Regions from separate parts of the Pelotomaculum sp. FP genome, predicted to be linked through region 2. Evidence: riboswitches for the same ligand, from Rfam matches in the RefSeq annotation. Region 2 holds a riboswitch; the other holds the start of a gene.
What was found. A riboswitch is a leader RNA that binds a small molecule or an ion and turns the genes downstream of it on or off. The one in region 2 is predicted to bind molybdenum cofactor.

Region 1 (18,825 bases), on a different contig from region 2:
CAGGCGCATTTCTGGATGTTGATACAATTCTTGCCGGAGCCTTGCTGCATGATGTTGTCCACTGTCATAAGGAGCGCGCCCTGGCTAATTCGCTGCTTCTTGCAGACATGAGTTATCCCCAGGTCGCTGAGATTTCTGCTGTCAATTTGAGCAAAGAGGTTTCTAAAAGCAAACCGCTTTCAGAATCAGACGTGATTTTTCTAGCGGACAAAATGGTGATGAACCAGCAAATTATTTCCATCAGCGAATATTTTACTACACTACTCAAAAAGCACGGCCGCGACAGGAAGACCCGCCGTGCCATACTTCGCAAACTGAAGCAAGCTGAGTTGATCAAAAAGAAAGTTGAAACAAAAATAGGCCGCCCAATAGATACAATTAAGCTGATAGACTCAATTAAACCCAATACTGCGTTACCAGACAACACAAAGGCGGCAAGCCGTCCAGCTGAACACAAGTATACCCGTTTACAGGATTTATCCAACAAAGCAAACTCTGGTTCCAAAACCGGCAGTAAGCTTTGTCTGGAAAAAAATGGGGTAGTTTTCGATGAAGTCCTTTATACTATATTGACGCACATTGACTTCTCCGGCTCGATGGTCCAGACTGCAAGGGAATTGGGGATATCCTATCGCTCGGCCCTGGGTAAAATTAAGACGGTGGAAGACAGCTGGAGAATCCTGCTGATCCACACACAGGTAGGCGAAGGAACCAGACTAACGCCACTCGCACAGGAGCTTTTACACAAATTTCGCTCAGTGAAACATGAAATTGACCATTTGACACAGGAATTAAATATGAAGTCCACTACAAGCCTAAAATTGCCGCTATGACCAAAGCATCAATATTTAATAACCCCTTGTGCGCGCCGCCGCCCGGTATTTCAGTGTTAAACTGAAGCGGCGCCAAACATACCATCAGCGCTTGCAGAATGAGTCGATTCCCCTTTATTACAGGATGAACGCGGTATACAAAAGCCCTTCATTTAATATAGGTCAAATGAAGGGCTTTTGGGATGTTTAAGAAGGAATCTATTTACCAATTACTACAGAACTTGCTTTGACTAGCGCGCTTACTTCGTCACCAACCTTTAAGTTCATCCTTTTCACTGAACCAGCTGTAATTGTTGAACACATTTCCTGTCCGCCTATATCAAGGAGCACTTCGGCATTAATTTCATTTGTTTTAATGTCCTTGATGCGGCCCTTTAGATTGTTACGAGCACTGAGTTCCATGGTGTTCCCTCCTGATAAATTGTTTCCATATTATTCGCAGCTATTATTTACAATGTGGGAATATTTATGCATAAAAAGGAAATTTGGACGCGCTGTTCTTTAATGGACAGCGCGTCCAAGAAACCGGAATAACCTGATAATAGGTCCCTTGACATATATTTTTTGACTGTCTTGGGCACGGGGCTACGTGTGTAAATGCCCGTGCTGGTGCGGGTGGCTGCTCTCACCATGCTTGTGTTCATGAGGGTGATGATGCTGCTGGTCATGTTTATCACCAACAATCAACCTCAATATATTTGGGCGCTCCATCACTTTTTTGCCGGACCCATAGCCCACCTTTTTCACTACAAGCGCCGGCATATCAATAAAAGCTTCCGCCAGGGTGGAAATGAGGGCGGCCCCGGTTGGAGTGACCAGTTCGCCTTCAATACCTGCCCCATATATAGGGACGTCATGCAAAATTTCAAGGGTTGCAGGGGCTGGTGAGGGGATTATCCCGTGCATGCATCTGATAAAACCTTTGCCCATGGGCAGTGGTGAAGCATATACCCGCTGCACCCCAAGCAAGCTAAGACCAAGCACCGTACCTACAACATCCACAATAGCGTCTACGGCGCCTACTTCATGGAATTGGACTTGCTCCGGCGCGGTATCGTGCACAGTCGCCTCCGCTATAGCCAGGCGGTCAAAGACGGCTTTACTTTTTCCCTTTACCCTTTCAGGCAGTTCGCTATTGTCGATAACCTGCTTGATGTCTGCAAGACGCCTTTCCGGCTGTGGCTCATCCAGCATATCCACAAAGATATTAGCCGCTGTTATACCACTGCGCCTGACCTTTTCACAACGCAGGACATATCCCTGCACAGAAAGCTTGGTTAACTCCTCTTTTAAAATATCAAAATCAACCCCGGCGCTGATTAAGGCGCCCAGGCACATATCCCCGCTAATCCCTGAGAAACAGTCAAAATAGGCTATCTTCATACGTTCGCCCTCTTTATGTCACGCAGCCCGGTACCGGATGGGGAATTACTTTCCTCAACCTCCATGAGGGCCGCGCCAACTTTTTGTTCAATCATCCGGGTAATGGCATTGGCCATAGCGGCTGCGCCAAAACCGTTATCAATATTTACCACGGACATACCAGTGGCGCAACTGTTAAGCATACATAAAAGCGCGGCAAGCCCGTTAAAGCTGGCTCCATACCCAACACTGGTTGGCACTGCAATAATGGGCTGGTCAGCCAGCCCACCCACCACGCTGGCCAGGGCGCCCTCCATACCCGCGACAACTATGATTACATCTGCCCAGCGGATCAAGTCCAGTTTATCGAGGAGCCTGTGAATACCGGCAACGCCGACATCATAAGCGCGCTCCACGTGGTTGCCCATTATTTCAGCGGTAACGGCAGCCTCTTCGGCCACTGGAATATCAGCTGTTCCGGCGCTCATGAGCAGGATGTTGCCTTTCTTTACCGGGGGCTCGCCGCGGTGTACGACGATGGTACGCGACAGTTCATGATAGACGGCGTCAGGATAAACTCCCTGCACCGCTGCAAAAGCTTCTTTGGTGGCGCGGGTACCCAGGATGCTCCGGCGCCCCCCACAGAGGGCATCAAAAATCCGCGCGACCTGGTCCACGGTCTTGCCCTGGCAGAAAACAACTTCAGGAAAGCCCTTGCGCAGAGCACGATGGTGGTCTAACATGGCAAATCCCAGGTCTTCATAAGGTAGGTCTTTAAGAATGTTTAAAGCCTCTCCCACTTCAACCTTATTATTCTTTACATCATCCAGCAATTGGCGAAGCTCGTCTTTTCCCATTTACAAATTTCCCTTACCATTTTTAATCTGGAAGTTACACCAAACCATAACCAGCTTGTGAAAAGGCTGTCCATAATCCCCGCTGATTTATTTTACACACCCACACCTTATAATATAGCTAAAGCATAAACTGTTGCTGGTGTAATACAACTGATACTTTTATTAGGAATAAATCAATATCATCCTTGCCAGGTAATGTATTCAATGTAACATATCCCCACTCTCCATACAACATAAGAAGACCAGGCTTTGCTTAAGCCTGGCGGCTGGGATGATATTCAATTTCAACAATAATTGTTAATTCCCTTCCATTAACAAAAAAATAAAACTGGTCAGGTTATTTTGTTTTAAATTCGCTCAACCTTGTAAATTCCACAAGGGCGTCCAGTGTTTTTAGTGTAAAAACCTTACCTCTTGTAGCAATCAATAACTTTTTCATATCCTCACGACGGACACCGAACCCACGCCCACCGATACAAGCAATAACTTCAAACTTAGGGGTTCTTGGATTTCCTGCTAAACTAATAGAGGCAAGATGTTGCACACGAGTAACTTTATCACGCGCCGTACCGTCATCTTCAGTAATCTTAGCCTCGATAACTACCTGAGGATTAAATTCACTCGGTATTATAAAATCCGGGGCCTGGTCAAATCCTGCAATCCGTTCCGCCCTCTTTGTTTTCCTGTAACTAACACCGGCCTTGGTTAATACCTCTTCAATGGCCGATTCAAGACTATCGCCAATCAATTCGGAAACTGAGTCCCTGTGTCCGGCAAAAGGTCGCCCCAAGAATCGTTCATATAAAAGCATGGCATAAGGTACCCCCATACTTGACATCGTTCTTATAGCAGATGGGCCAGCGCTTGTATCTGCCTTATCTAATCTATGAATTTTATCCGATTCAACTTCCGGAACCGGCGAGTTAAGTAACTGGCAAGCAGTTTCTATTAAAGCTTCCACTCGTTCTTTTTTAATGAGACCGCTACCTAATGGTGTCAAAGGCGCCATGCGAATATTTCTGTCTAAAGTTCGAACGAAACCCTGATTTATTTCGATACCTGTACGTTGTGTAGTTACATAAGCCCATTCCGGGGGAGTAAATCCAAGCATTGCCCTTAATACGATAATAATCATCGGATTTTGAAAAGCAGCCCTTGTTATAGGGACCGGCGCGATATTTTGGAACCCGTTTGTTACCCGCTTTAATACTTCATAACCTGTCTCAAATACGGTATAGTCGATAAACCCATTGCCTTTAGGCAGTACCAGGAACTCTGATTCAAGGCAGGAGAAGACAGCGGAAATGTATACATCTGGATTGGCTTCAATAAAGGTGAACGGCACTTCAAAAGGATATTTCATCTTCTTCTCCTCCATAAGATTCTTGTTTTTCATGAGCTATTAAACTTTGATAACAGGGAGCGTTTGCCAAGACATCTGACAAAAATCTTTCAATAGAAGGCCAACCCCCGAGTTTATTTATAGCCTGTGCCACCACCTTCATCTTCTCTGATGCTGACACATCTATATCCCAATTCTTGCGTAAGTTCCAAACAGCTAAACGGATAAGATGACCGTAAGCTATGCAGCGTATATCACCATGCGTTAACTTGACGTTACCTTTTAGAATAAGCTCCAAATCTTCCCTAACCAATTCAGCTATTTCTTGGGACTTGGATACTATGGTACGCCGTGGGACTGTACCAGTTGAGCGGCAGACAAAAACCGTATCAATTATTGATGAACCTGTCCCGTTAATGTGAATAGAAGCACCCATCTCTGCCGGACAGGGGATTGAGGCAGAACAAGTCAGTCCAGCATCAAGGATTGCAACTGCAACAGGTAAATATGCTTCAATTTTATTGTGATGGTAGGTAAAGACTAAAGGTGCCCCCTCTTTTAACGAACACGCCACTTTTGCAAAAATGGCTGCCATTCCTTCGGTGAAATGTGAAAGTCCCCGTTCCATCGTAATATTGCCGGTTAATTCTTCTATGTCCCTTGTGGAAGATTTATTAAATACTCCACTAGTATCTATAGCTAACCGGCGCAGCCATACATAACAAAAGTCCATCAATTCAGCATACTGTACATTGGCAAAATAAGGTGGATCGGTTATTACAGCATCAAGAGACTCGGGGGGTAAATCAATGAAGGTTGAACTGCAGCAATGAAGCGCAACATTTCTATCTTCCGGTGACATGGAAGTGTTACGGTGTTCTCCAATCCATTCTCCTCTGATCGCTACTTGAACTTTTCTCCCGCCTTGATGCCGAATTTCAAAGGGATTAGCACAGTAGGCTTTAGCATGATCATACTTAAGAATAATATTAGACCAACCACCGCTTCCAATGTTTGATCCTTTTTCACCGTTCGGGATACCGAGCAGATTGGACTCACACTGCATCAGTCCAACTGGAAAGCCATGTATTGAAAATATATCAAGTGATTTCAGTGCCATAGAATCGTAACGGCAGAGCATGTTCTGGTAGCGAAGCAGATCAGAAAGATTTGTTGCTAATGCATTTCGAATCTTTTCCTCAGAATGTCCAGAAATAGCCTGGCAGCTTAATTCCAAACCTAACAACTGCCGCTCATTAAACATCTCACGGTATCTCCGGTAACCCCATCTTAGAAGGCGGTCGGTTTCATCACCAGGCGGGATCTCATCGTCAGGAACAAAGCTAGGGTTTAATCGTCTCCAAGTTTCAGAAGCTATCTCATATTTCTCTAGATCTTCCCGGTCCGGTTTTTTGAAGAACCTGCCCTGATGGTTGGGCTTACATAAAGGACAGTGATACTCTATTGCTATCATACGATGTTGAGGAGCGCCATCTAAAGGCTTAGGGTAGATATTTATTTTCCCACAATGAGGGCACTCGCAACGGTTGCGAGTGGCCGGCCCGTTAATTTTTAATACCACACCACAAGCATGACAAAAACCAGGTTGTTTCCTATCCTCCACCTCATTCAATTCCCCGCAAGCAGAACAAATGATCACATTTTTTGGATGGCGCTGATTCCCTGCAAGCAAAAACCCAGGCAACAAATCATAAATGCTCCCGCACTCATCACATTTTAGTGTTTTTACCCAGATGAAATACTTGACATGAGCATTTGGAGAACCGCACTCCATGCAAATAGTTCTATAAAAGGAGCCAACTTCATTTTCCAGTCGTTGTTGAAGATCAACTGCCGCCTTACGATATGACTCAAGGTCAAGATGTTCAATCTCCTGGCGAACGATCCAATACGCCATTGGATTAATATCGTAGCCGGTAATATCGCACCCAAGCCGATTGGCTTCAATTAGCGGTGTCCCCCCACCCATAAACGGATCAGCTATTTTAATACCTTTTAAGGTGTGTGCCTTATAAAAATTATCCTTTAAAGCACCTTCAACAAACTCAGACAACAAAAGCCCCCGGAATAAGGTGCCGGGGCGTCTGGCAAACCATTTATGTACTGCAATAATTGGGCGATAATTCTGTTGGATTTGTTTTTCATAAAGGGCTAAATCAGAAATAAATGGGATGTCAAAATCTTTCTCAATCATTATTTCCCTCAGAAATCCTTACTTGTTCTTGTCTTATTCGCTAACCTAAACCAGCTTTCCTGCAAAAGTTTTTTCAGTTGCTGTATGCCCTTTATTGAAACTTTCTGATTCCTAAAATTAGGACTGATTCCAGTAGATTATTATGTTAGATAAATCTTACCCAAAAGGAAATATTATAAAATAACTCTTATTTAATCAACTAACTTTCATATAAGAATAACCTGCCTTTTTAATATATTGATTACAATAACTACCTTTGGAGCCTGCATTCATCAATTCATTATAAACTTCTTCCGGTACACCAAAATACTGGTAAATACCACTCTTAATAAACTCGATTTCAAGAGTTAATGTTTCACTCTCATATCCTACTGATGCTAAATTACTTGATTCAACCGGAATTCTAATCATTTTTTCTCCTCCTAAGTTAAAAGTTTGTTTATCGACATATTATTACATTTAACCATTCTGAAAGAAAGAATATTTCCTTCAACAGTTACTATTAGCAGAACAATTGCTAACTTCAAACATTGTTTACCGCCAAACACACTATGAGATCTCTAAATCTAAAAAGAAACCGGCTCCCGTATTATATGGGAGCCGGTTTCTTCAAGTAATACTTAACTTGCCTTCTCTACCTTCACCGCGCAGACCTTGTATTCGGGAATCTTGGAGATCGGGTCGCGCGCCGCGTTGGTTAACTTGTTGATCGGCACATCCGGGTATTGGAACGAGGTAAACACCATACCCGGCATTACAATTTCAGTAATTTTGGCAGCCAGTTCCACTTCACCGCGGCGGGAGGTAACCTTGACCTTGTCGCCTTCCGCGATCCCCAGCTTGGCAGCGTCAATGCAGTTAATCTCAAGGTATTCCGTCGGGTAGAATACCTCCAGGGCGCCGGTCCGCTGGGTCATGGTACCGGTGTGGTAGTGGTATCTCCTGCGTCCGGTGCTGAGGATGAGCGGGTACTCCTCATCGGGCATTTCGTTGGGCGGAATATACTCCACCGGGTGGAACTTGCCCAGCCCGCGACCGAATTTGCCGGCGTGGAGGAACTTGGTGCCGGGGTGCTCGGGTGTCGGGCAGGGCCACTGCAGGCTGCCCTGTTCCAGCCTGGCGTAGTTGATGCCGCCGTAGGACGGGGTGACTTTGGCTATCTCTTCCATAATCTCACTGGCTGAGCCGTAATTCATGGGATATCCAAGCGCATTAGAAACCATGCAGATAATTTCCCAGTCGGGCTTGGCCTCTCCCGGCGGCTCGACTGCCTTGCGTACGCGCTGGACACGCCGCTCGGTATTGCTGAAGGTGCCGTCCTTCTCGGCAAAGCTTGCCGCGGGCAGGACCACATCGGCCAGCTGCGCCGTCTCAGTCAGGAAGATGTCCTGCACTACCAGGAAATCAAGCGACTCCAGGTTGTGCGCGGCATGGTTGGCGTCAGGATCCGACAGGACCGGGTTCTCGCCCATGATGTAGATAGCTTTTACAGATTTACCTGCTTCGTCGATAATTTCACCGACAGTTAAGCCCGGCTTGGACGGGAGCTCGTCAACACCCCAGGCGGACGAGAACTTGGTCCGGTTCGCCTCAAGAGCCACCGGCTGGTAGGCGGGGAAGAAGGCCGGCAGCGCGCCCATGTCGCAGGCGCCCTGGACGTTGTTCTGGCCGCGCAACGGGTTAACCCCGCTGGACTCCTTGCCGATCTGGCCGCAGAGCATGGTCAGGTTGGCCACGGCAAAGACGTTGTGCGTACCACAGATATGCTGGGTCAGACCCATGGTGTAGAGAATAGTGGCGTTTTTAGCCTTGGCGTAGCCTCTGGCTACTTCCTTGATGGTTTCTGCCGGCACGCCGGTTATTTCCGCAACATAGTCGGGCGTGTACTTGGCAACTGTTTCTCTTAGCGCTTCAAAATCCTCGGTGCGCTCTGTTACAAATTGCTTGTTCCAGAGATCCTCGGCAATAATCACGTTGGCCAGGCCGTTTAACAGAGCTATGTCGGAGCCGGAATTAATCTGCAGGTGGTAATTGGCCAAACCGGCTATTTCAGTCTTACGGGGGTCAACCACAGCCAGGGTGGCCCCTTTTCGTAAGGCTTTTTTGACCTGTATGCCGATGACGGGGTGTCCTTCGGTGGTATTGGTCCCGGTGGTAAGGATAAAGTCAGCATCGGCAATTTCCTGGATGCTGTTGGTCATAGCGCCGCTTCCAAATGCTGCCGCCAGACCGGCGACAGTAGGAGCGTGTCAGAGACGGGCGCAGTGATCGATACTGTTGGTACCGAGCGCTGCGCGCGCCAGTTTGTTCATTAAATAGTTTTCTTCGTTGGTGCAGCGGGCGGAGGAAAGGATGGCAATGGCTTCCGGACCGTAGCTGTCCTTAACCGCGCCAAACTTCTTGTTCACCAAAGCGATAGCTTCATCCCAGGTAGCTTCCTCAAACTTACCGTCCTTCTTAATCAGAGGCTTCTTCAGACGGTCCGGGTGGTTGATAAACCCGTAACCGAAGCGGCCTTTGACGCACAGGGCGCGCCCATTGACATCACCTTCGGTTGAGGTGACCCCGATAACCTTACCGTCCTTGACATTAAGGTCGAAAGAGCAGCCTACACCGCAGTAAGGACAGGTCGTGGTTACTTTTTCTATTTCCCACTTGCGGGCTTTGCCGAGCATCCCTTTTTCGCTTAGGGCGCCGACCGGGCAAACTGATACGCAGTTGCCGCAAAAGACACAGTTGGATAGATCCGTGTCGCTATAGGTCGAGCCCATGGCAGGGGTGACAATGGCATTAAAACCGCGGAAAGCAAAGTCGATTACGTTATTGCCCTGAATTTCCTGGCACATCCGGACGCACTTGCCGCACAGGATGCACTTGTTCATATCCCGCACGATAAACGGGTTGTCATCTTCGATCGGGTAGCTGTGTTTTTCCCCCGGGAAAGCGCCGGCCTTGACCCCATAATAGTAGGCGTAATCCTGCAGCTTGCACTCACCGTTCTTGTTACAGGTAAGGCAGTCCTCGGGATGGTTGGCCAACAGGAGTTCCAGGTTGGTCTTGCGCGCTTCTAATACCGCCTCTGAGGCGGTGTATACAACCATGCCCTCGGTGGCCTCGGTCACACAGGAGGCCGGCAGGTTGCGGGCGCCTGGTATTTCCACCACGCAAATACGGCAGGCGCCAGGTTTGCTGAGTTCCGGGTCATGGCAGAAGGTGGGGATGAAGATACCCACACTCTCTGCGGCTTCCAGGACCGTGGAACCTTTCGGCACCGTGACCTGGACACCGTCTATGGTAAGCGTAACTGTTGCCACCATTAATAACCTCCCTTTAAGAACTTCACTCCTTTCCAAATTGCGGGAGGCGCAGCAGTTTCCCACTGAACCCTATCGGCCAGCTATCATGCCCTGTTGGTTTAGATAGTATGGCTCGGAGTTCATTTATAGAGTTAAGCAGTTAATCTTTATTTCTCCAGCTCTTTGAGCTTGGCTAGTACATCTTCCAGCTCCAGTGCTTCCGGCCAGGATACTTCAACAAACTCTCCGTCTTTCTTGAGCATTGGAGCAAGCGGCTGGTCGCTGTAACGCAGCTCCATACCGAGCCGTCCTTTAAGGCAGAGCGGTCGCCCTTGCCCCGGCGCTTTTGCAGTCACACCGATAACCTTGTCGCCCTTATAGTTGAGATCAAATTGGCAGCCGGACTCACAGAACGAACAGGTAACCTGTTTTTTCGCAATTTCATAGGTCCGGCCTTTACCGGCCAGGTTGGTGTAGGTAAGCGCCCCAACCGGGCACACCGCCACGCAGCGGGCGCAGGATACGCAAATGGATTCAGCCAGACTGGTATCCATGGCCGGCGCCACCTTGGTCTGGAAGCCGCGGTAGGCAAAGTCTATGACCTGGCGGTCCTCCACCTGGGCGCAGGTGCGCACACACCTGCCGCACAGGATGCACTTATTCAAATCCCGGGTGATATACGGGTTTGAATTGTCAAGAGGATAGCTGTGCTTCTCACCCTTAAAGCTCGACTGCCCGACGCCGTAGCGGTAAGCATAGTCCTGCAGCCGGCAGTCTCCGTTTTTGTCACAGGTCAGGCAGTCCATGGGATGGTTGGCCAGCAAGAGTTCGAGAATGGTCTTGCGTGCTTCCACTACATCGGGTGACTCCGTCTCAACCACCATGCCGTTGGTAGCTTCCGTAACGCAGGAAGCCATCAACGAACGTGCTCCTTTAACATTAACAACACATATGCGGCAACCACCATAACCCGGGATTTCCGGGTCATGACAGAAGGTGGGAATAAAGAAACCGGCTTCCCTGGCCGCGTCCAGTACCCTGGTCCCAGCCGGGACAGTCACTTCTTTGCCATTGATGGTAAGGGTTACGTTAGCCAATTTTCCCCCTCCCTTACGCTTTGACTATGGCGTCAAATTTACACTTGTTAATGCAGGCGCCGCACTTGATACAGGCAGCCGGATCGATTGAGTGGGGCTGTTTCTTCTCGCCGGTGATGGCCGAGGCCGGACAGGCTCTCAAGCATGCGCCGCAGCCTGTGCATTTCTCCGGAATGATTGTATAGACCAAGAGGGCCGCGCAGACTCCGGCCGGGCAACGTTTATCGACGATGTGCGCCACATATTCATCACGGAAGTATCTCAGGGTACTTATAATCGGGTTCGCGCAGGTTTGTCCAAGCCCGCATAATGCTGATTTTGTAATCACAGTGGACAGCCGATCCAGGGTATCGAGGTCCTCCATAACACCTTGACCGTCGCAGATTCTATGCAGGATCTCAAGCATCCTTTTGGTCCCCTCGCGGCACGGGGTACATTTGCCGCAGGACTCGTTCTGGGTAAAATTCAAGAAGAACTTGGCCACGTCAACCATACAGGTGGTTTCGTCCATGACCACCAGACCGCCGGAACCCATCATGGAACCTGCTTCTGTCAGCGATTCATAATCAATCTTAAGGTCCAGTTTTGATGTGGGCAGACAGCCGCCGGAAGGCCCGCCGCTTTGCACAGCCTTGAACGTCCCGCCGCCCTGGATACCGCCGGCAATGTTAAAGATAACTTCTCTTAAGGTAATGCCCATGGGAACTTCGCACAAACCAGTGTTGTTTACTTTACCGGTCAGGCAAAATACTTTACTGCCCTTGCTCTTCTCGGTACCCATGGCCGCGTACCATTCGGCGCCGTTCCTGAGGATGAAGGGTACGTTGGCGTAAGATTCCACGTTGTTAAGACAGGTCGGCTTCTCCCACAAACCCGAATTGGCAGGGAAAGGCGGGCGGACACGCGGCATCCCGCGCTTACCCTCGATGGAATTCAAAAGGGCGGTTTCTTCGCCGCAGACGAAGGCGCCGGCGCCGGCCTTGATTCTAATATGGAAGTTGAAGCCAGAATCCAGGATGTTCTCACCCAATATGCCAAGCTCTTCAGCCTGGGCGATGGCCAGGTTGAGCCGGCGGATGGCCAACGGGTATTCAGCCCGGCAGTAGATGCACCCCTCGTCGGCGCCGATAGCGTAACCGGCGATCATCATACCTTCCAGTATTGCGTGCGGGTCACCCTCGAGCACGCTGCGGTCCATGAATGCGCCCGGGTCACCCTCGTCAGCGTTACACACGGCATATTTCTTATCACCTTGGGCATTATATACAAATTGCCATTTCATGCCGGTGGAGAAACCGCCGCCGCCACGGCCTCTTAAACCAGATTTCTTAACTTCATCAATGACCGCCTGGCGTTCCATACCGAGAGCTTTTTCAAGCCCCTCGTAACCGCCGGTGGCAATGTATTCACCAATATTTTCAGGGTTTGTCCGGCCGAGGCGGGAGGTAACTGAACGGACCTGCTTCTCGTAATAAGGGGATTGTTCCATTATGTCAATGCCTTCGTAAGGAGTGGCCTCGCCGGGAATCTGGATGGCTGCCCACTCGTACACCGGCGTCTTATTCACGACGTGGCTCTCAAGCAGCTGGGCTACTTTATCCGGGAAAATATCTCCGTATACAACACTGGCAGTGCCCGGCAGGGCTATTTCAACCATCGGTTCCCGGTAACACATACCGATGCAGCTGGTGAAGTCAATATCGATATCCAGACCACGGGCTGCAACCTCTTCTTTAATGGCCTCCATTACCTTTCCACCGCCGGAGGCGATGCCGCACGTCCCCAGACCTACAACAATACGGGGACGGCTGAGCTTCTGTTTGTATTCTTCCTGAAACTTCGCACGCAAATCGTTTAAATTATTCATACTCTCCCACCCCCTTATTCATAAGTATCCAGGATCGCCCCAACAGCCTTGGGATTAAGCCGGCCATGCGTATCATCGTTAATCATCATACAAGGCGAAAGGCCGCAGGCGCCGATACAGGCCACGGTCTCCAGGGTAAAACGAAGGTCTTCTGTTGTTTCCCCGTGCTTAATTCCAAGGTGATCCTGAACGGCTTGAAGTATTTTAGCGCCGCCCCGCACGTGACAGGCAGTGCCGAGACAAATGCGGATTATATTGCGGCCGCGCGGTTTGAGGTGGAACTGGGCATAAAAAGTAACCACCCCGTATACTTTGCTAAACGGCATATTCAGTTCCTTGGCGATTGACTGCAGTACGTCTTTCGGGAGATATCCGTATATGTCTTGGGCTCCCTGCAGTACCGGGATGAGACCCCCTTTGTAATTACGGTACTTGTCCAACAGTTTCATAAACTCTTCTTCATGGCTTAATACCACTTTTTCACCACAGGCGCAGGCTGACAATAGCTGTTCCTCCTTTCGATTCGCTTTTAACGGTTTAATTTCTGAATCTTAACACCCCATACGATTTTTTCTTTTTTCACCCCAAAGGAACGCAGGTTTCCTGCCGCTTCCACCCGGTCCCCTATCTTGATATTCTCACGCGGCGCCGCAAACATAAAGACCTTGATTTTACCACTGTTATCCTTAAGTTGAAAATTTGGGCGGTTTAACCATTTTAGCGCAGTCGCTTCCACGGTGCCTTGCAGGCGTACCGGAGTTCCCGCGCCTAACTTTGTTAAGTCCCCGATCGGGTATAGTTTGAAATCCCGCATATCCACCCGGTCTGCCTGGCGCATGTTCATTTGATTAAGAATTAACGGAATAGCCGCCAACAAACCGAGCATCGGCAGCGCTGTGCGGAGGAGGGCCGGATCAGGATTAACCGCATACGAAAATATTACCAGAACCGTAGCCAAACCCAAGCTGATACAGGCCGGTACGGACATCCGCATTGAGAATACTCCTTTCCGAGTAAGAAATGTCTGTTTAATACACAATAGATAATAACTGGGAAAAGCCGTTCCAAAATGCAGGGATATTGCCGCCATGCAGTTTCAAAACCGCCCTTTTGTCAAACATTGAAGCCGTCTTACTCCAGTTGCAGGCGCTAGATATAAGCGCCTGCAACCATAATACTTATTTCATTAGATCTTCCGGGAATTCGTTACGGAAGGCGAAATAATAAACGAAGCCGACGAAAATCATGCCGCCCACGATGTTTCCAAGGGTAGCGGGAATGATGTTCCAAAGCCACACATCACCCCAGGTCAGCCCACCAAATTTGTGCAGGAGGGGACTCCAGTAGGTGACTGTTCCATTCGCTGCTGTTGTTGATTTGTCCACCAGGCCGGGGAACAACTGAGTGATCCAGAGACCGGTAGGCAGGAAATACATGTTGGCCACACAGTGCTCAAAGCCGGTGGCAACGAAGGCCATGATCGGGAACCAGATACCGAAGAATTTGCCGATGAACTCCTTGGCGGTAATACCCAGCATGATGGCTACGTTAACCAGGAAGTTACAACCGATAGCCGCCAGGAAACATGACCACAGACCGATACTGCCGACTGACTTGTAGGCCAGCGTTTTACCCACTGCGATTGCCACCGCGTTGAGCCCGAAAGCATTGGGCTCGGCGGCGCCCAATGCGCCCTGAGTAAAGGGACCCCAAACCATGATATAAGCGTAAGCCAGTGAGCCGATTAAGTTGCCGATATAAACCCAGAGCCAGTTATTTAAAACCTTGCCCCAGCCGATCTTACCCTGCAATACAGACAAAGGCCCTAACATCGCGTCGCCGGTAAAGAGCTCCATACCGGTGAGCACGATGGCAATCAGGCCTACCGGGAAGACTGCGCCCCCGATGAATTTTGCGAATCCTGCGCCCAGTAAAGGAGCGACTCCAGTTCCGGCAACCGTACACAATGCGGCCCCGACCGCGATATAAGCGCCGGCCATGATGCCGCGCAACAAGAGCTGTCCAACCGGTAAAGATGATTTGTATCTGCCGACGTTACCCGCCAGGCAGACTGTAACTGCGGGAGGATTAGCCATAGATGAACCCCCTTATAATAATATTAGATTAAAAAAACGAGCTACTCTCCACCATTGACAAGATCAACATAGACTTGCGCCGGTGTACTCTACCAACTCCCCTTGAAACAACATTAAACTTGTAGAGATAAGGACACTCAAACATGCTGAAAGAAACCCTTACTTTCCCTGCGCGCTTCACCTCCTCCCGGTAATCCATATGAAAACCTTAACCACCACCTTTCTTAGGCATCAACTAAAAACAAGCTCTTTTAGCTGAAAGACCCATGGTTGGATTTATACCCCATGAATGCCTTGAATTGTAAGCGGAAAAACACAAAAACACTTCTATCAAGATTCCTTAACAAGGGGGTGCGCCTATATTAACTATTTAAAGTTAAAGGGTATAAATAGAAAAGCCGGCAATTAATTGCACACGCAAAAAATTGCCAGCCTATCGTTGTTCGATTCAGCTGCTTCTTTTTTTAAAATATTTAAATAATTTTAAACTATGGTAGCATATTAATGTATAAATGTCAAATCCACAGTCTTGGTGTTATGTCAACAATACAACTCTACAGCATTGACGATGTACCTTCATCCCCAATATTGCTTTTTGTTCATTATGGTTTAGATTATTCATTAATTAGGGCCATATTATTCTATTTAGTTCAACCTTAAGAGCGCTTGATTTCAATCACCCGGTCTTCTGTCAGCAGATAGTTAACGGGTACATCATGAGGACGGCGTTCCAGCCGGGTTAGCACCTGAAGCTCAAATGAAAGGCCAACGGATACGGCTTCAGGTTTGATCAAAAGCAAAAAACGGTCATAAAATCCGCCGCCATAACCCAACCGGTTTCCTTCCAGGTCGAACGCCACGCCGGGGACTATCACAAGATCGATTAATGCCGGGTTGCAAAGTCGCAGGGAGCTCGCCTTAGGTTCCATGATCTGCAACGGCCCGGGCGCAAGGTCTTCCGGATATTTCACCAAAAGTGACGGTATTATACGCCGGTGGGATGCGTCAGTTGCCGGGACAACAACTCTCTTGCCGTCCGCCATAGCCTGACGGATCAACCCGTCAGTTTCGACCTCGTTACGAAAATGCAGATAGGTCATTATAGTTGACGCTTTCCGGTATTCTTCCATCTCCAGCAGCCGCTCGATGACCATTTTGCTTTTTTTGGCAACCTCGCCGGGGGTCAAAGCACGCCTGCGTTTCAGCAAGTCTCCTCTAATTATGCCTTTTAACACCCGCACTGCTCCTCGACATTAATTATTCTATTTAACATAACCTCTTAACATAACCTCTTTTGAACCGGCGCCGATAATTGGGAAAAGACTACAGTTGATAAACCTCGTCTTCGCTAAGGATACGGGTACCGCTTTGCTGGAGTACTTTAATGGCCTCGTCAACCTGTTCTACCCGGAAAACTACCAGGGCGGCGCTGGAGGCCTTTTGTACAAAGGCATACAGGTACTCGATATTTATCCCCGTCTTCTCCAGAGCCTCAAGCGCTACGGCCAAGCCGCCGGGCGTATCAGCTACTTCTACGGCGATCACATCGGTGGCGCTGACAGTGAACCCCGCATCCTTAAGTACTCCGTATGCCTTTTCCGGTTCGTTCACGATTAACCTGAGGATGCCGAAATCGGTAGTATCAGCAATTGACAGAGCCCTAATATTAATGCCATTTTCCCCCAACACCCTGGTTACTTGGGCCAGGCGACCGAACTTGTTTTCCAGAAAGATGGATATTTGCCTGACTTTCATACCCTCTACCCCCTTTTAATAGTATTTTAGTATTCAACAGAAGGGTTTCAGTTCCCTGCCGGGTAGTGTCACTGACACAAAAAAACACCTCATATTGCCTCCATTGGAATCCCGAACTCCTCTTCAAGCCGGGTGTAAGGTGTTGCGGTCAGGTCACTGCCGGTCCGGTCGAAGGCCAAACCGGGGAGCAGGACTAAATCAGGCTTGCCGGTGGTACTTGCGGCCAGGTGTTTTCTTAAACAATCACCCATATCGCCAACCGTAAGCAACCCTGCCGCCCGGATCGAGCCCCCAAAGAAATGGTTTTCCACCTCGAGCGTTTCGACATCGGCCCCTTCTTTCCAGAATCGCTCCAAACCCTGCCGCAATACCGGAGCGGCCAGTTGTGAGGTTAGCAGCAGAACGGTCCGGGCACTGCGCCGCCGGGCCACCCTGGCCATATCATCGATCAACCCCGGGTCGAGGTCATAGTGCATGACCAGCCCTGACCTTTCACCACGGTCTTTGCGGATGCAAAAAGCAATGGGCGGCTCACTTCCCCTCTTTACAGCCACTTCAGGGTTCGCAGCCTTGAGGATCCTCCCAAAGGCCTGGACCCTGGAGTTGACACCGGAACCGTTAACCTCCATGATCACATCCCCCGGCTTTAAGCCGGTCCTGGCAGCAGGTGAACCGGCGATCACCCCCGCTACTTCCGCCTCCAGGCTGCCAATAAAAGGCGGCTCGGAGATAATGGGTATATTTATTATCCTACGCAGGCGGGAGATAAAACTTTCCAGTTCAGCCCTGAGCGTCCGGCTAAATTGCAGTTCCGGCGGTGCGAACCTGGAAAATCCGGGCTCGAAGACCCGCAGTGTCTCTGCTTCATGCCAGGAGAGATATCTGATGGTGTTCTCCAGATCATCCCAACCAGTCAAGTGAGGCATTGCAACAACACTGCCGTGAAATGGAATCCCGTATTTCTTAAGCAATCTCACACTGTTGACCGCGGCTCCGGCCTGATTGTCCCCTAATAAGAAATTCCTGTTGAGCTCTCCCATACAATTCAGAGAAAGGTTGATCGTAATATTCCCCAGGCGCCGCAATAGATGCGCCATGTCCTCATCGAGGAGAATGCCGTTGGTGGTAAGGCGGACGGGTGTGCGGGGGAAAGCCGAGCGAAGCAAACGAAGGATTCCGGCTATCTCCGGGTGTGTAAAAGGTTCACCTTCAATAATCCGGGTAACCGACTCCCCGATAACAATCGGCCGCGCCGGGTCAATAAAAGGCAGCGCATTTTTTATGGAGGCAAGAGTTCTGGGCGGAATACGGTACACCCTGACCTCAGGCGGATTAAAGCGGTGCGAGCAAAAAACACAGCGAGTGTTGCACGTTGAGGTAAGAGGTAAAATATTTCCATCAACAACGCAGTCCCTGATGGAGTTTTCTGCCGAATTTATTTCACCCACAAGAAGACCCCTTGTATTATAAGTTATTAACAGACTTATGCACATTATCCACAGAATAAGTCATCCACAGAACCCCTGTTTTTAGGACAAACGTCCCAAATTTTCTATGTTTTTCGATCTAACCATGAAGTATTTTCCCCTTAAAATTACCCTCGTACCTTTCCTCTCCGAGTTTCAAGTCGGGCACAGCGTTAAGGGTAAGAGGCGCTGTGGCGCCTCTCAGCAATTTATAATAACCGGCGCAGGCAACCATGGCGGCGTTGTCCGTACAGAGTACAGGAGGAGGTACCACCATGCGGTAATTACTGCCGGCGGCCCTTTCGGTGATGGCGAGCCGCAATCTGGAATTGGCGGACACCCCTCCGGCCAGGAGAATTGTAGAAACGCCTGTATCTTGCGCCGCAGTAAAGGTTTTGTCTACCAGCACGTCGATTAAGGCTTCCTGGAAAGACGCCGCCAGGTCAGCTTTGTTAATCTCTTCCCCCCTCTGCTCTGCACGCTGAAGAGTGTAAATAACAGCTGATTTGAGACCGCTAAAGCTGAAATCCAAGCTGCCTTCCTCCAGATAAGCTCTGGGCAAGCTTATGGCTTTAGGGTTACCTTCCCGTGCCAGGCGGTCGATCAAAGGACCGCCCGGGTAACCAAGACCGATGACCC
Region 2 (12,318 bases):
TGTGTGTCAGCCTGGGACTTTTGGGCGTGGCAGGCATGTATATTCTTTTTAGAGACCCGACCTACCTGATCGGGCTGGGCTTCGGGGGCAGTCTAATCAGCGTTTTCGCCCGTCTGGGCGGCGGTATTTACACTAAAAGCGCCGATGTCGGGGCGGACCTGGTCGGCAAAGTGGAAGCCGGTATTCCGGAAGACGACCCGCGCAACCCGGCTGTTATCGCCGACAACGTGGGTGACAACGTAGGTGACTGCGCGGGTATGGCTGCCGACCTTTTTGAAACCTATGCCATTACAGCCATCGGAGCCATGCTGCTGGGACAGATATTCTTCCCCGGCAACGAGCATTACGTGGTATACCCTCTGGTGCTTGGCGCTATTGCCATCATCGCCAGTATTATCGGCGTCTTCTTTGTTCGCATGAGCCAGGGCGGGGAAATCATGTCCGCACTGTACAAGGGCTTATTTGCCGCGGCAATTATCTCTCTTATCGGCTTTTACCCCGCCACAACCTATTTCTTCGGTACCCCGCAGTATTTCTATGCGGCAATTGTGGGCGTGGCAGTGACGCTAATCATCGTTTTCCTTACTGATTACTATACCTCAACACGGTACAAGCCCGTTAAGACGATCGCCAAGGCCTCGGAATCCGGCCATGCCACCAACATCATCAGCGGTTTAGCGGTTGGTATGGAGGCCAGCGTCTCACCGGCCATCGCCATCGTCGCCGGTATTGTGCTATCGTACCTTATTGGCGGCATCTACGGAGTCGGCATTGCTTCAATGGCCATGCTTTCCATGACAGGTATAGTCGTAGCTATTGACTCGTACGGCCCCATTACCGACAACGCCGGCGGCATTGCCGAGATGGCCGAACTGCCGCCTGAAATCCGCAATATTACCGACCCGCTCGACGCGGTGGGCAATACCACCAAAGCGGTAACCAAGGGTTATGCCATCGGCTCCGCCGGTCTTGCCGCCATTGTGTTGTTTTCCTCCTACACCCAGGAAATCACCAGGTTCAGGGGCGAGGCGCTCAGCTTCAATATCGAGGACCCCTGGGTTCTGGCAGGTCTTTTAATTGGCGGAGCGCTGCCCTTCCTCTTCTCCTCACTGGCCATGGGCGCCGTCGGCAGAGCCGCCAACGAGGTGGTCAATGAAGTACGCCGCCAGTTCAAGGAAATAAAAGGCATCATGGAAGGCAAAGCAAGGCCGGAATACGGCCGCTGCGTCGATATCGTCACCAAGCGGGCCATCAAGGAAATGATGTTGCCCGGCCTGATCCCGGTTGTAGTGCCCATTCTGGTCGGCTTTCTGTTGGGAGCAAAAGCGCTAGGCGGTATGCTGATGGGCGTAATTATCACCGGTCTCTTCCTGGCCGTGATGCTGACCGCCGGCGGCGGCGCCTGGGACAATGCCAAGAAATACATCGAAGACGGCAATTTCGGCGGCAAGGGTAGCTTTGCCCACGCTGCGGCAGTGACCGGGGATACTGTGGGTGACCCCGCCAAAGACACCGCCGGCCCGGCCATCAACCCGATGATTAAAGTGGTCAACATTGTCGCCCTTCTCATCGTAAGCTACGTGGCCATGATTGTACGTTAAAAAAAGTCTCACATATAAAAAACGGGGACTCCCGGTACGCACCGGCAAGGTCCCCGTTTTTTTATGATATACACAATCTCGCTGATAAACTTACCCCACGCTTCGCTCTCTGAAGGCAATTTCCCTTTTCTGTTCCAGCAAGTCGACAAAAGCTTCAAGCCGGGTTTGTATACCCGCTTCACCAGAGTGCTCATCCATGATCAGTGTCAGGGAAGGAATATTCAAGTCGCAACTGACATCAGGCAGTATGCTTTCAGCTACGATTTCGGGCATGCAGGTAAATGGAAACACCTGGATTAGTCCGTTATAACCGGCCTTTGCATAAAGGACCGCAGACCCTATTGTTTCCTGGCCATGCCCGCCGACGAAATGCCGCAGATATGGATGAGCCGATGCGCAAACCTCATTTCTCCGTCTTTCGCCTTTCAATAATCCTCCAAGGAGATGGTTGTTTACCCATTCACTTAAGTAAATAGAACGATCCACTTCAACCCCCAAAGTGCCCAGACTGCGCTCCAGGTGCTGGTTCGAAAAAGGCTCCAAAAGGGTGTAAATCTCCCCGACAAGGCCAATTTTTAAGACTGTTCTCTTATCGTCAACCACTACCTCCCTGAGCGCATCTCCGGCTTTTTCCACCGCGTAATTTAAACCATCCCAGGTGCAGGCGTCATCAATGAGGGCCAGTGCCTTCCGGTAAGCTGCGTCCGTTGCTCCAACCACTGTTTCACGAGGACGCAGTTGGAAAGAAGCCCTTTCAACGTCATCGACCGCCTTTGCTTTCCTGTAGCCAAAGCGAACCGCCTGGAAAATATCCCGCCAGGACTTCTTTCCTGCGATTCGTTTTATTTTTGCCAGTAATTCGGTAATATGGCGGTCAGGCGGTTCAAGCACAATAAAATCCATATCTCGACCGATATCCTTTAATATTGCATGTTCTATCTGGGCGTAATAGCCAAAGCGGCACGGTCCGCAGCCGCCGCCCATGATCACGGTATCGGCGCCCAGTTCACCAGCCTCTATAAAGTTGCCAAGGTTTAATTTCAAGGGCAGGCAGGCAAATTCAGGACCATGCTTCACCCCAAGACTCAAAGTTCTTTTACTGGAAGGCGGCGGTACCACAACATCCAAGCCCAGGCGCTGCAGCATCGCCTTTAAAGGAATATACATGTTCCCCATATGGGGAAAGGTTACCCGCATTCATGATCCTCCGTTCCTTTAATGTCTTTTGTTGCTCTATAAAATTTGAGTATGGACAATTTCATGAGTTTTATGCAGAAATAAACCCAAGGCCGGGCGCCTTGGGATAAGCTTTCAAACATGTATGCAAGTCAGCCCCATAACACATGCCGCTGGCACAAAATTTGCAGAAGAGAATAATATGAATCCTGCTTTGTCCAAGTCTTTTTGTGGGTGCGGTTTCAATCGCACTTGCGCAGTGAAGCAGTTTAAGGGATTTCTGCTCACCTTATTAATTCTGCTTTTCTATGGGCCATGTACGAATGAATTCGCACCCGCATTTATTAGCAGAGCAATGCTCAGCAGAGGAACTTTGCAAAATAGTCCAGTACCAGGGAGGTTCACTTGCTGTAGAAAAGGCCTACTTTTGACAGCAGCGCCCACCTTCTATACAGACGGCGCAAAGAACCTCTGCAGGCCTGATAATTTTCTATCGTCTCTCTGAACAAACGGCGGGCTTTCTCCTTGTCGTTGTAATTTAAAAACAAACTGCCCGCCAAGTAGTGGATTTTGGGTGATCCGTATTGCAGCAACTGTTGGTAAAGATTATCAATCTTTTCACCGTCCTGACTTTGTTGGAGGTAAATTCTTGCCAGATACAGGTATGGTTCACCGAAACTTATCTTTGGGTTGATGACAACCGCTTTTTCAATCTCAGCCCTGCCCTCCTCGATCCGGCCAAGTTGATAATACGAGGCCCCACGGTAAAAATGAAATAAAGGGTGGTCCTCCATCTTGTCAGCCGCTCTATTTAAATATGACAAAGCCTGCTCATATTGCCCCTTCTGCAGGAAGGATTCGCCGAGCTCCAGGTAGGCTTCAGCGTTGGCGGGATTGACCCTTACTTCTCTCTGTAGTTCCCGCACTCTGTTGGACCTCCTCCAGGAGGCGGTAAAATCAGGTAATAAGCCAATAAAACGCCTCTCTACAAGGAAAAGAATCAACAGCATGACAACAAGAGCTAACAAGGGGTTGCGGGTGAGCAAGGTTAATAATATGTAAAATCCAAATATTTTCATGTTGACCCTCCGTGGTAAGGATATAGAATCATTATATCAGATAAACCAGGGTTGAAAAAAAAAGAAATTCTACTTTTTTCCTATAAACATGGAGGAAATATAACAATTTTGTTGAATATATACAGCAGTTTGAAGTATCCAGCTCACCCCCCTGATTATATCTCCTGCGTATTATAGAATCTTTGTAGAAAGTGAGCGTTGAAAAATGGCAGATTATACGGTTCAGCAAGTGCTTATCGATTTCAACAAGGAGTTTACGCAGATTGCTCTACCTGAAGATGCTGTTAAGCTTGTTAGACCACAGGATGGTTTATTAAAGTCGCTCAGAGAACATGATGCCCCTTTCATCAAGATCTGCCCGCCGCAGGTAAATACGGATATATTTTTTGATATCTTGAAAGAGGTTTCCGTCATCACTGTAAAACACAAACCGGACTTGGAGGGTGATATTAGCGAAATTTTCAGTGCTTTACCGGAGGATGCCGCGGCCAGAGAAACTTTTGTCAGACAAGCTTTCACACCTGGTACAAACCTGTTGGATTATTTCAAAAAAAAGGTATCACCCGAGACCTTTGGTTTTATCTTAAGCCATGCGGTCAGGCCCTTTATGAAGCTATACGCCCGGCAGGTTTCTGCTTTTTATGACCCGGAGCAGTGGTATAAAGGAACTTGCCCGGTATGCGGCGCCAGGCCCACCCTGGCGTTGCTGGAAAAGGAGGACAAGAAGAGATACCTCTATTGCGGTCTGTGCGAGGCAAGGTGGCGGTTCCAACGTCTGGGCTGCCCATATTGTTTGAACCACGAATCGCGGTTCTTCACGGTGGATGGCATGGAGCAATACCGCGTTTATTATTGCGACAACTGCCACGGCTATATTAAAACTGTCAACGAGTCCATGCTAGATAGCAGCAGTTTGGATTTATTCTGGGAAGATATCAATACAGTCCATCTGGACCTGCTGGCCATGCAGGAAGGTTATGTCAATCGACCAGCTGAAATTATTGAAAAATAATATAATTCCAGCAGGAGATCTGTCTGAAATGGCGTAATTAAAATTGTAAATATTTGAAAGGGGTGTAATTTTATATGCCGCACATAGGAGCTCCCGAGTTGATCCTTGTTTTGGCGCTGGCTTTAATTATCTTTGGACCCGGCAAATTACCCGACCTTGGTAAGGCGGTTGGTAAAACGATCAAAGAATTTCGCCGTTCCTCCAACGAAATAATGAACGATGTGGAAACAGCAGCGAGTGGTGACAAAAAAGAAGAACAACAGCTAATTAAGGCAGCAAAAAGTTAAAAACCCCCACTCCAAAAACCGCCCGTCATATTAGTGAGGGAATAAACCATGGCTAAAAAAACCGACGAAATGACCGTTATTTCGCATTTGGAAGAACTACGTCGGGTTTTAATTATTTCCATTATTTCAACAACCGTACTTGCTGTGGCATCATACTTTTTCAGCGACAGAATTTTGGCGTCTCTGATGGAACCGCTCACCAAACTTGGCCAAAAAGTATTTTTTACCGGTATCACCGAGGCCATATTTGTAAAAATCAAGATATCTTTCTTCACTGGTTTTCTGGCAGCCCTGCCCATAATCCTATGGCAAATCTGGAGTTTTATTATTCCTGCTCTAAAAAAGAATGAGCGGTTATATTTTACCCTGTTTGTCTTTATATCCTTTATCAGCTTTTTAGGTGGAGTTGCTTTCGGATTTTTTGGGGTTTACAGTATGGGGGTTATTTTTCTGCTCCAGTTTGCCGGCCCCACTCTGACTCCACTCCTGACAATCGACAAGTATATATCTTTTACCATTTCTTTTCTCCTACCCTTTGGAATTGTATTCGAGTTTCCATTAATAAGTTTTTTCCTGGCCAAACTTGAACTGGTGACATACAACTTTTTTGCCCGCAACCGCCGTTATGCGATACTGGGTGTCGTAGCCCTGGCAGCGATAATCACTCCTACCCCGGACTTGATTACCTGCCTCATCGTTAGCGGCCCCATGTATTTGCTTTTTGAAGTAAGCGTGCTGGTTGTACGCATTGTCGAACGCAGGATTGCTCGCAGGAGAGAACGTGAGCGACTGGCCGAAATGGCGGAACCAGCAGTCACAGTTAAATAAACAAGGCTGTGGATATTAATGGTGAAAGGAGGCTTCTAATTTTAAGAATATTCTATAGATAATAAATTTTCAGGAGAGAGAGGCACTAAATTTACTCCGAACCTGGCGATCTAAGGCTTAATATGCTATGATTTCCAGGTCGTTAGGGTATATAAGGGAAACCTGTATGCCTCCCATTTGGAAAGGAGTAGCGTCATTCAGCTATTTACGCGCACTTTTTTGGATAAGGAGGTCAGGTTTGTGAAGCAAAAGATTAGCCGTCGCGATTTTCTGAAGATACTTGGAATTGGTACCGCCGGGTCGGCCTTGCTTAATGGTGTAACAGCCGTGCCGGCCTTAGCCAGCACGGCGGAAGACAAGCTACCTACCTTCGCTTTGGGTGAATTTAAACTGGCCAAGGCCAAAGAAACCCCTTCAGTTTGTGCTTTTTGTGGGTGTGGCTGCGGCCTTATTGTTTATTCGAATGAAGAAGGCAGGATTTTGAACATAGAAGGAGATCCGGACAACCCGAATAATGAAGGCAGCATGTGCTGCAAAGGTATCGCTCTTGGCGACGCCAATACTATTATCGACCCGAAGAACCGCAAGCGTACAGTTAATGACCGGCGGATTATGGACGTTCTGTACCGTGCCCCCGGCGGCGCCAAGTGGGAGAAGAAGGATTGGGATTGGGCTCTTAGTGAAATAGCCAAACGGGTCAAAAACACCCGTGACGCCGCCTTTGAAGAAAAGGACGCAAATGGGGTCACCGTTAACCGCACCCAGGCCATCGCCCACATCGGCAGCGCCTCCTGCGATAACGAGGAGAATTACCTCTTTCAAAAAATGATGCGGTCATTAGGGGTTATCAACATCGACCACCACGCCCGCCTCTGACACTCCTCCACAGTGGCCGGTCTTGGCCAAACATTTGGCAGGGGTGTTATGACCAACAGTTTCACGGATTACAAAAACTCGGACGTTTTCCTGATTATCGGCGCCAACCCGGCAGAAAACCACCCGCAGGTTATGCGCCACATGGGCAGGGCCATGGCCGAAAGAGGCGCCAAGGTTATCGTCGTTGATCCCAGGTTTACCAAAACGGCGACCAAAGCGGATATTTACGCGCCTCTACGCCCCGGCACTGATATCGCATTTCTTTACGGTATTATGAATTACGCTCTTGAAAACAACTTATACTTCCATGACTATGTCGCCAATTACACCAACGCCTCATATCTTGTGAGCCCTGAATATGCCCTTAATGAAGGAGCGTTTAGCGGTTTAACGGAGAAAGACGGCAAATTCTCCTATGACAATACAAGCTGGCAGTACCAAAAAGACGGGGATACCATTAGAAAAGACCCCTCCTTGCAGAATCCTTTCTGTGTATTCCAAATTCTGAAGAATCAGGTCGCCCGCTATGATATCAAAACCGTATGCAGCATCACCGGTACTCCGGAAGATGTATATAAGAAAGTCTGTGATCTCTATTGCTCCACCGGCAAGCCCGATAAGGCCGGCAACCTGATTTACGCCATGGGTATTACCCAGCACACCTACGGCAGCCAGAACGTCCGGGCAACAGCCATGCTGCAGCTGCTACTCGGCAATATCGGCATCGCCGGCGGGGGCGTCAACGCCCAGCGGGGTGAGTCAAACGTGCAGGGTTCCACGGACCAGGGGATCCTCTATCACCTGCTCACCGGTTACCTGGGCTCACCTAGCGCGACCGCCCATGCTAATTTGCAGCAATATATCGAAAAAGAAACGCCCAAGACAGGTTACTGGTCGAATAAGCCCAAGTTTTTAATCAGCATGCTCAAAGCATGGTATGGGGATAAAGCGACTCAAGAAAACGACTACTGCTTTGACTACATTCCCAAACACGACGGTAAAGACCACTCCCATATGGCCATTTACGAGGCTATGGCAGCCGGTACAGTCAAAGGCTATTTTGCCTGGGGGCAAAACCCGGCGGTCGGCGGCCCCAACGCCCTTGCCGCGCGCAGCGCGCTGGAAAACCTGGACTGGATGGTGGCTGTCGATCTGTTTGAAACAGAAACCGCCGCCTTCTGGAAGCGTCCCGGCGTCAACCCGGCCGATATCAAAACAGAGGTATTTCTCCTGCCAACCGCTTTTTCCTACGAAAAAGAAGGGACCGTGGCCAACAGCTCACGCTGGATCCAGTGGCGCTGGAAAGCTGTTGAGCCGCCTGGAGAGGCCAAGAGTGACCTGTGGATTGCCTATAATATGTTTAAGGCCATCCGTAAGGAGTACCAGTCCGGCGGCAAATTCACCGACCCGATTAACAACCTGGTCTGGGACTACGACATGCCCGGCCACGACGAGCCGGATATCATCAAAATAGCCAATGAGATGAACGGTTATGTAGTGGGGGATGGAACCATTCTGGATTCTTTCGCCAAATTAAAAGATGACGGCACTACAGCTTGCGGTGTATGGATTTACACCGGCTACATGTTTGTCGATCCGGTGGCCAAAGTACCTGCTTCACAGCGGCGCGACCGTGAAGACAAAAGCGGACTGGGGCTCTTCCCCAAATGGACTTTTGCCTGGCCTGTCAACAGACGTATCGTCTACAACCGCAACTCAGCCGATCCTTCCGGCAGACCTTGGGATCCGAAAAGGGCTTTGGTTTCCTGGGATGGAGCGCAGTGGGTCAACAACGACGTGCCTGACTTCGGGTTTAAAGATGCCGCAACCGGGGCCTTTATTACACCTGATAAGTCTGCCGTCAATTCCTTTATCATGACCACCGAAGGACAAGGGCGCCTGTTTGCTCCAACGGGCATGAAGGACGGGCCGTTGCCTGAGCACTATGAGCCGGTTGAAAGCCCGGTTAAAAATGCCATGGGCAAATACCAAAGCAACCCGCTGGCAACCAGGTACAAGGGTGACTTTGCCAAGCTGGCAGAAACCGCCAGTCCGGATTTTCCCTACATCGGCACCACACCACGTCTGGTCGAACACTATCAGAGCGGCGCCGTAACTAGAAACTGCCCCACCCTGGCTGAAATACAGCCGGAAATGTTCGCCCAGATTTCTTTAAGCCTGGCCAATAAGTTGGGCGTCAAACCCGGCGACTGGGTGCTGGTAAGCTCCGCGCGAGGCGAAATCAAATGCAGGGCCAATGTCATGCCTGTGGTTAAGCCGCTGCAAGTGGCCGGCAAGGAATTGGAAATAGTCAGTCTGCCATGGCACTGGGGTTACCAGGGAAGGGTACCGGGCGCATCTGCCAACGAGCTCTCTCCCGCAGTCGGTGATCCCAACACCATGATTCCCGAATCCAAGGCTTTTCTGGTTAATATCAGAAAAGCATAGGTTCATACAATTCTGCTCGCGCTTTAATTCCAAGCAGAAACCGGAGGTGTTAAGATGTCGAAAGGTGTTTTGGTAGACGTTACCAGATGCATTGACTGCAAGAGCTGCATGGTCGCCTGCAAAGTATGGAACGATTTACCATCCAGGAAGACGGAATTTTCAAATGATCTGGATGCGGGGCAATTAAACTCCGACACATATACGGTAGTAAACAACTGCATCAGTGAAAACGGCGACGAGGTAGTCTGGCGCTTTGTCAAAAGGCAATGCATGCACTGCAAAGAACCTGCCTGCGAGTCGGCCTGCTTCACCCACTCGTTCGTTAAAACCAAGGAAGGGGCGGTTATTTACAAACCAACCGTGGTTGACCAGGACTACTGCGTGGGCTGCCGTTACTGCATGATCGCCTGCCCCTTTGGCGTACCGACGTTTCAGTGGGAAAAAGCATTCCCCTACGTTGAAAAATGTACTTTTTGCTATGAACGCACCCAGCAAGGCCTTAAAACCGCCTGTACCCAGGCCTGCCCCACCGGCGCTTTGAAATTCGGCGAGAGGGAAGAACTGCTTGCTGAGGCCTGGGAGCGCATCAACACCAACCCCAGATACGTCAAGCATGTCTACGGGGAAAAAGAGTACGGCGGCACGTCCTGGCTGTATATATCGGACGTCCCCTTCGATCAGCTGGGCTTCAAGACCGAAGTATTCAACCGTCCTGTTACGGAAAAGTCAATCCCATCCTTGACCTGGCAGGTACTCAAGTGGACTCCCTACATCTTCGTCGGGTGGGGCGCCCTGCTGACCGCCATGCGCGCTTACACCAAGAGGCGCGCTGAGGTGCACAATGAGGAGGAAATGTACGGGCCTGTTGATCCCAAGGAGTAAATTTCAGTTAACTGGAGGTGAGAATATATGTACGGAAGAAATTGGAGCTTTAGAATTACCTGGTTCAGAATACTGATGATCATAATGGTGCTTATCGCGGTTGCAGCTGCCCTGTACCGTTTCATCTTCGGACTGGGAGCGGTAACCAACTTAAACGACCAGTGGCCCTGGGGCCTGTGGATTGGCTTTGACCTCCTGTGCGGCATCGCACTGGCGGGCGGCGGCTTCAGTACGGCGCTGGTCGTCCACGTCCTGCACCGGGACAAATACCTCCCCATCGCCCGCGCAGCGCTGTTAACTTCCTTGCTTGGTTACATTATCTCCATGGTCAGCCTTTTCCTGGATATCGGTAGATGGTTTAACTTCTGGAGGCCTTTCTTTTACTGGGGTTTCCACTCGGTATTGTTCGAAGTATTCTGGTGTATTTCACTATATACGACTATCCAGGTCCTGGAGTTTGGTGATATCTTCTTTGAGAAGGTGAAGTTCCCAGCTTTGAAAAAGATCCTGGGCTACATGATGACGCCGCTGCTGATCCTTGGCATCGTCCTGCCCAGCCTGCACCAATCCTCCCTGGGTTCGCTCTACATCGTTGCTATTGATAAGCTCTACCCACTGTGGTGGTCCATGCTGATCCCGTTCTTCTTCGTCTGGTCCGCTTTCTTCCTGGGGCCGGCCATGGTTACCGTTGAGGGCACCCTGGCGTCGAGAGCTTATGGACGTCAGCCGGAGCTGCCGGTATTTCAAAGCATGACCAAGCTCACCATGTGGATGATGATCATCTACTTTATCGTCAAGATGATCGATCTCAACTACCGTGGTGTGTTCGGGATGGCCTTCAACGGTTCTTACGAGAGCAACATGTTCTTGATCGAAATGATTGTCTTTGTCCTGCTGCCGATTTTCATGTACGCCATCCCCTCCATTCGCACCAAATTGTGGGGGGTTGTAACGGCTTCTCTCCTGGTGGTAGTTGGTGTTGTGTTTAACCGCATGAATGTGGTCTTCACCGGGATGGCCAAGAGCGTGGGCGGCAGCTACTTCCCGAGCATCTGGGAATTCCTGATTACCATCGGCATGTGGAGCGCGCTGGCCCTGGCCTACCTGTTTATCGTAGAGAACTTCTCTATCCTGCCCAAGGAAGAGCATACTCACAGCACGCACACCAGCTACGGACCAAGCTTCCATGCTTAAATGCTAAGCAAAAGTGTCTTTTCTGGCGGGGGGGAGATCACATCCCCCCATTTTTTCTTGTTTGTCCAAGCATGCTTACTTGTTTTATAATAAACAAAGAATGTACGCGATATAAAATACAAATACCGGAGATGGATATTATGCACGAATGGGCGCTGGCGGAATCCATAATTGTTACCGTCATAAAAGAATCCGAAAAAGAAAAATTAAGCAAGATTTTAAAGGTTACGGTAAAAATCGGTGAGCTACAGTCAATTGAACTTGATATTTTTAAATTTGCCCTGGAAAATATGGTTGAGTTGTACAAACCTCCTGTGGATCTGGAAAATATTCACCTGGAGATAGACAGGTGCATCCTCAAGTGCAAAGTCTGCGGCAATAATTGGAACTACCGTGATACTCCCAAAAAACTGGCAGAGGACGAAAAAGAAGCTATCCATTTTGTGCCCGAAGTTGCCCATACTTATATGAGGTGCACCCAGTGCGGCAGCCCCGATTTTGAAATACTGCAGGGGCGCGGCGTGTGGATCGATTCAATAGAAGGGGAGAAATAATGGATCCAAGACTAAATATTATTAATAAAAGGTTGGAAAACATCAATAGAATCATTGCTGTCTCTGGTGGCAAGGGCGGCATCGGCAAAAGCCAAACCGCGGCGGCCCTGGCGCTGTATCTATCCAGCCAAAATTACCGGGTGGGACTTTTGGATTTGGATTTTTGTGGTCCCTCTTCTCACGTAATCCTGGGGATTGAAGGGGTTTTCCCGGAGGAAGACATGGGTATCATACCACCGCTGGTCAACGGTATTCGTTTTATGTCAATCACGTTCTTCAGCGGCGGTCAACCTTCTCCGCTGCGCGGGGGAGAAATCTCCAATGCCATCATTGAAATACTGGCCATAACCCGTTGGGAGTCACTGGACTTCTTAATTGTCG

Region 1: it holds a riboswitch for molybdenum cofactor, as region 2 does, so the genes downstream of both, fdhF (formate dehydrogenase subunit alpha) here and fdnG (formate dehydrogenase-N subunit alpha) in region 2, are expected to answer to the same signal.

The regions. Positions count from the first base shown of each region.
Region 1 covers NZ_QFGB01000028.1:26,050-44,874, reverse strand. The annotation lists gene Psfp_RS12195 (DVU_1551 family NTP transferase) at 1-833, shown strand, start outside; gene Psfp_RS12190 (TOBE domain-containing protein) at 1,032-1,235, opposite strand; gene larC (nickel pincer cofactor biosynthesis protein LarC) at 1,419-2,216, opposite strand; gene larB (nickel pincer cofactor biosynthesis protein LarB) at 2,213-3,052, opposite strand; gene Psfp_RS12175 (hypothetical protein) at 3,390-4,415, opposite strand; gene Psfp_RS12170 (DUF1156 domain-containing protein) at 4,399-6,609, opposite strand; gene Psfp_RS12165 (KTSC domain-containing protein) at 6,805-7,020, opposite strand; gene fdhF (formate dehydrogenase subunit alpha) at 7,230-9,923, opposite strand; molybdenum cofactor riboswitch at 9,936-10,056, opposite strand; gene Psfp_RS12155 (2Fe-2S iron-sulfur cluster-binding protein) at 10,073-11,002, opposite strand; gene nuoF (NADH-quinone oxidoreductase subunit NuoF) at 11,016-12,869, opposite strand; gene nuoE (NADH-quinone oxidoreductase subunit NuoE) at 12,884-13,318, opposite strand; gene Psfp_RS12140 (hypothetical protein) at 13,399-13,863, opposite strand; gene Psfp_RS12135 (formate/nitrite transporter family protein) at 14,048-14,965, opposite strand; gene Psfp_RS12130 (5-formyltetrahydrofolate cyclo-ligase) at 15,622-16,200, opposite strand; gene Psfp_RS12125 (ACT domain-containing protein) at 16,289-16,720, opposite strand; gene Psfp_RS12120 (DUF512 domain-containing protein) at 16,810-18,168, opposite strand; gene tsaD (tRNA (adenosine(37)-N6)-threonylcarbamoyltransferase complex transferase subunit TsaD) at 18,287-18,825, opposite strand, start outside.
Region 2 covers NZ_QFGB01000062.1:9,883-22,200, reverse strand. The annotation lists gene Psfp_RS17945 (sodium-translocating pyrophosphatase) at 1-1,601, shown strand, start outside; gene Psfp_RS17940 (CoA protein activase) at 1,692-2,798, opposite strand; gene Psfp_RS17935 (tetratricopeptide repeat protein) at 3,179-3,856, opposite strand; gene Psfp_RS17930 (formate dehydrogenase accessory protein FdhE) at 4,062-4,868, shown strand; gene tatA (twin-arginine translocase TatA/TatE family subunit) at 4,943-5,155, shown strand; gene tatC (twin-arginine translocase subunit TatC) at 5,204-5,983, shown strand; molybdenum cofactor riboswitch at 6,066-6,187, shown strand; gene fdnG (formate dehydrogenase-N subunit alpha) at 6,224-9,307, shown strand; gene Psfp_RS17910 (4Fe-4S dicluster domain-containing protein) at 9,362-10,189, shown strand; gene nrfD (NrfD/PsrC family molybdoenzyme membrane anchor subunit) at 10,217-11,383, shown strand; gene hypA (hydrogenase nickel incorporation protein HypA) at 11,524-11,937, shown strand; gene Psfp_RS17895 (P-loop NTPase) at 11,937-12,318, shown strand, end outside.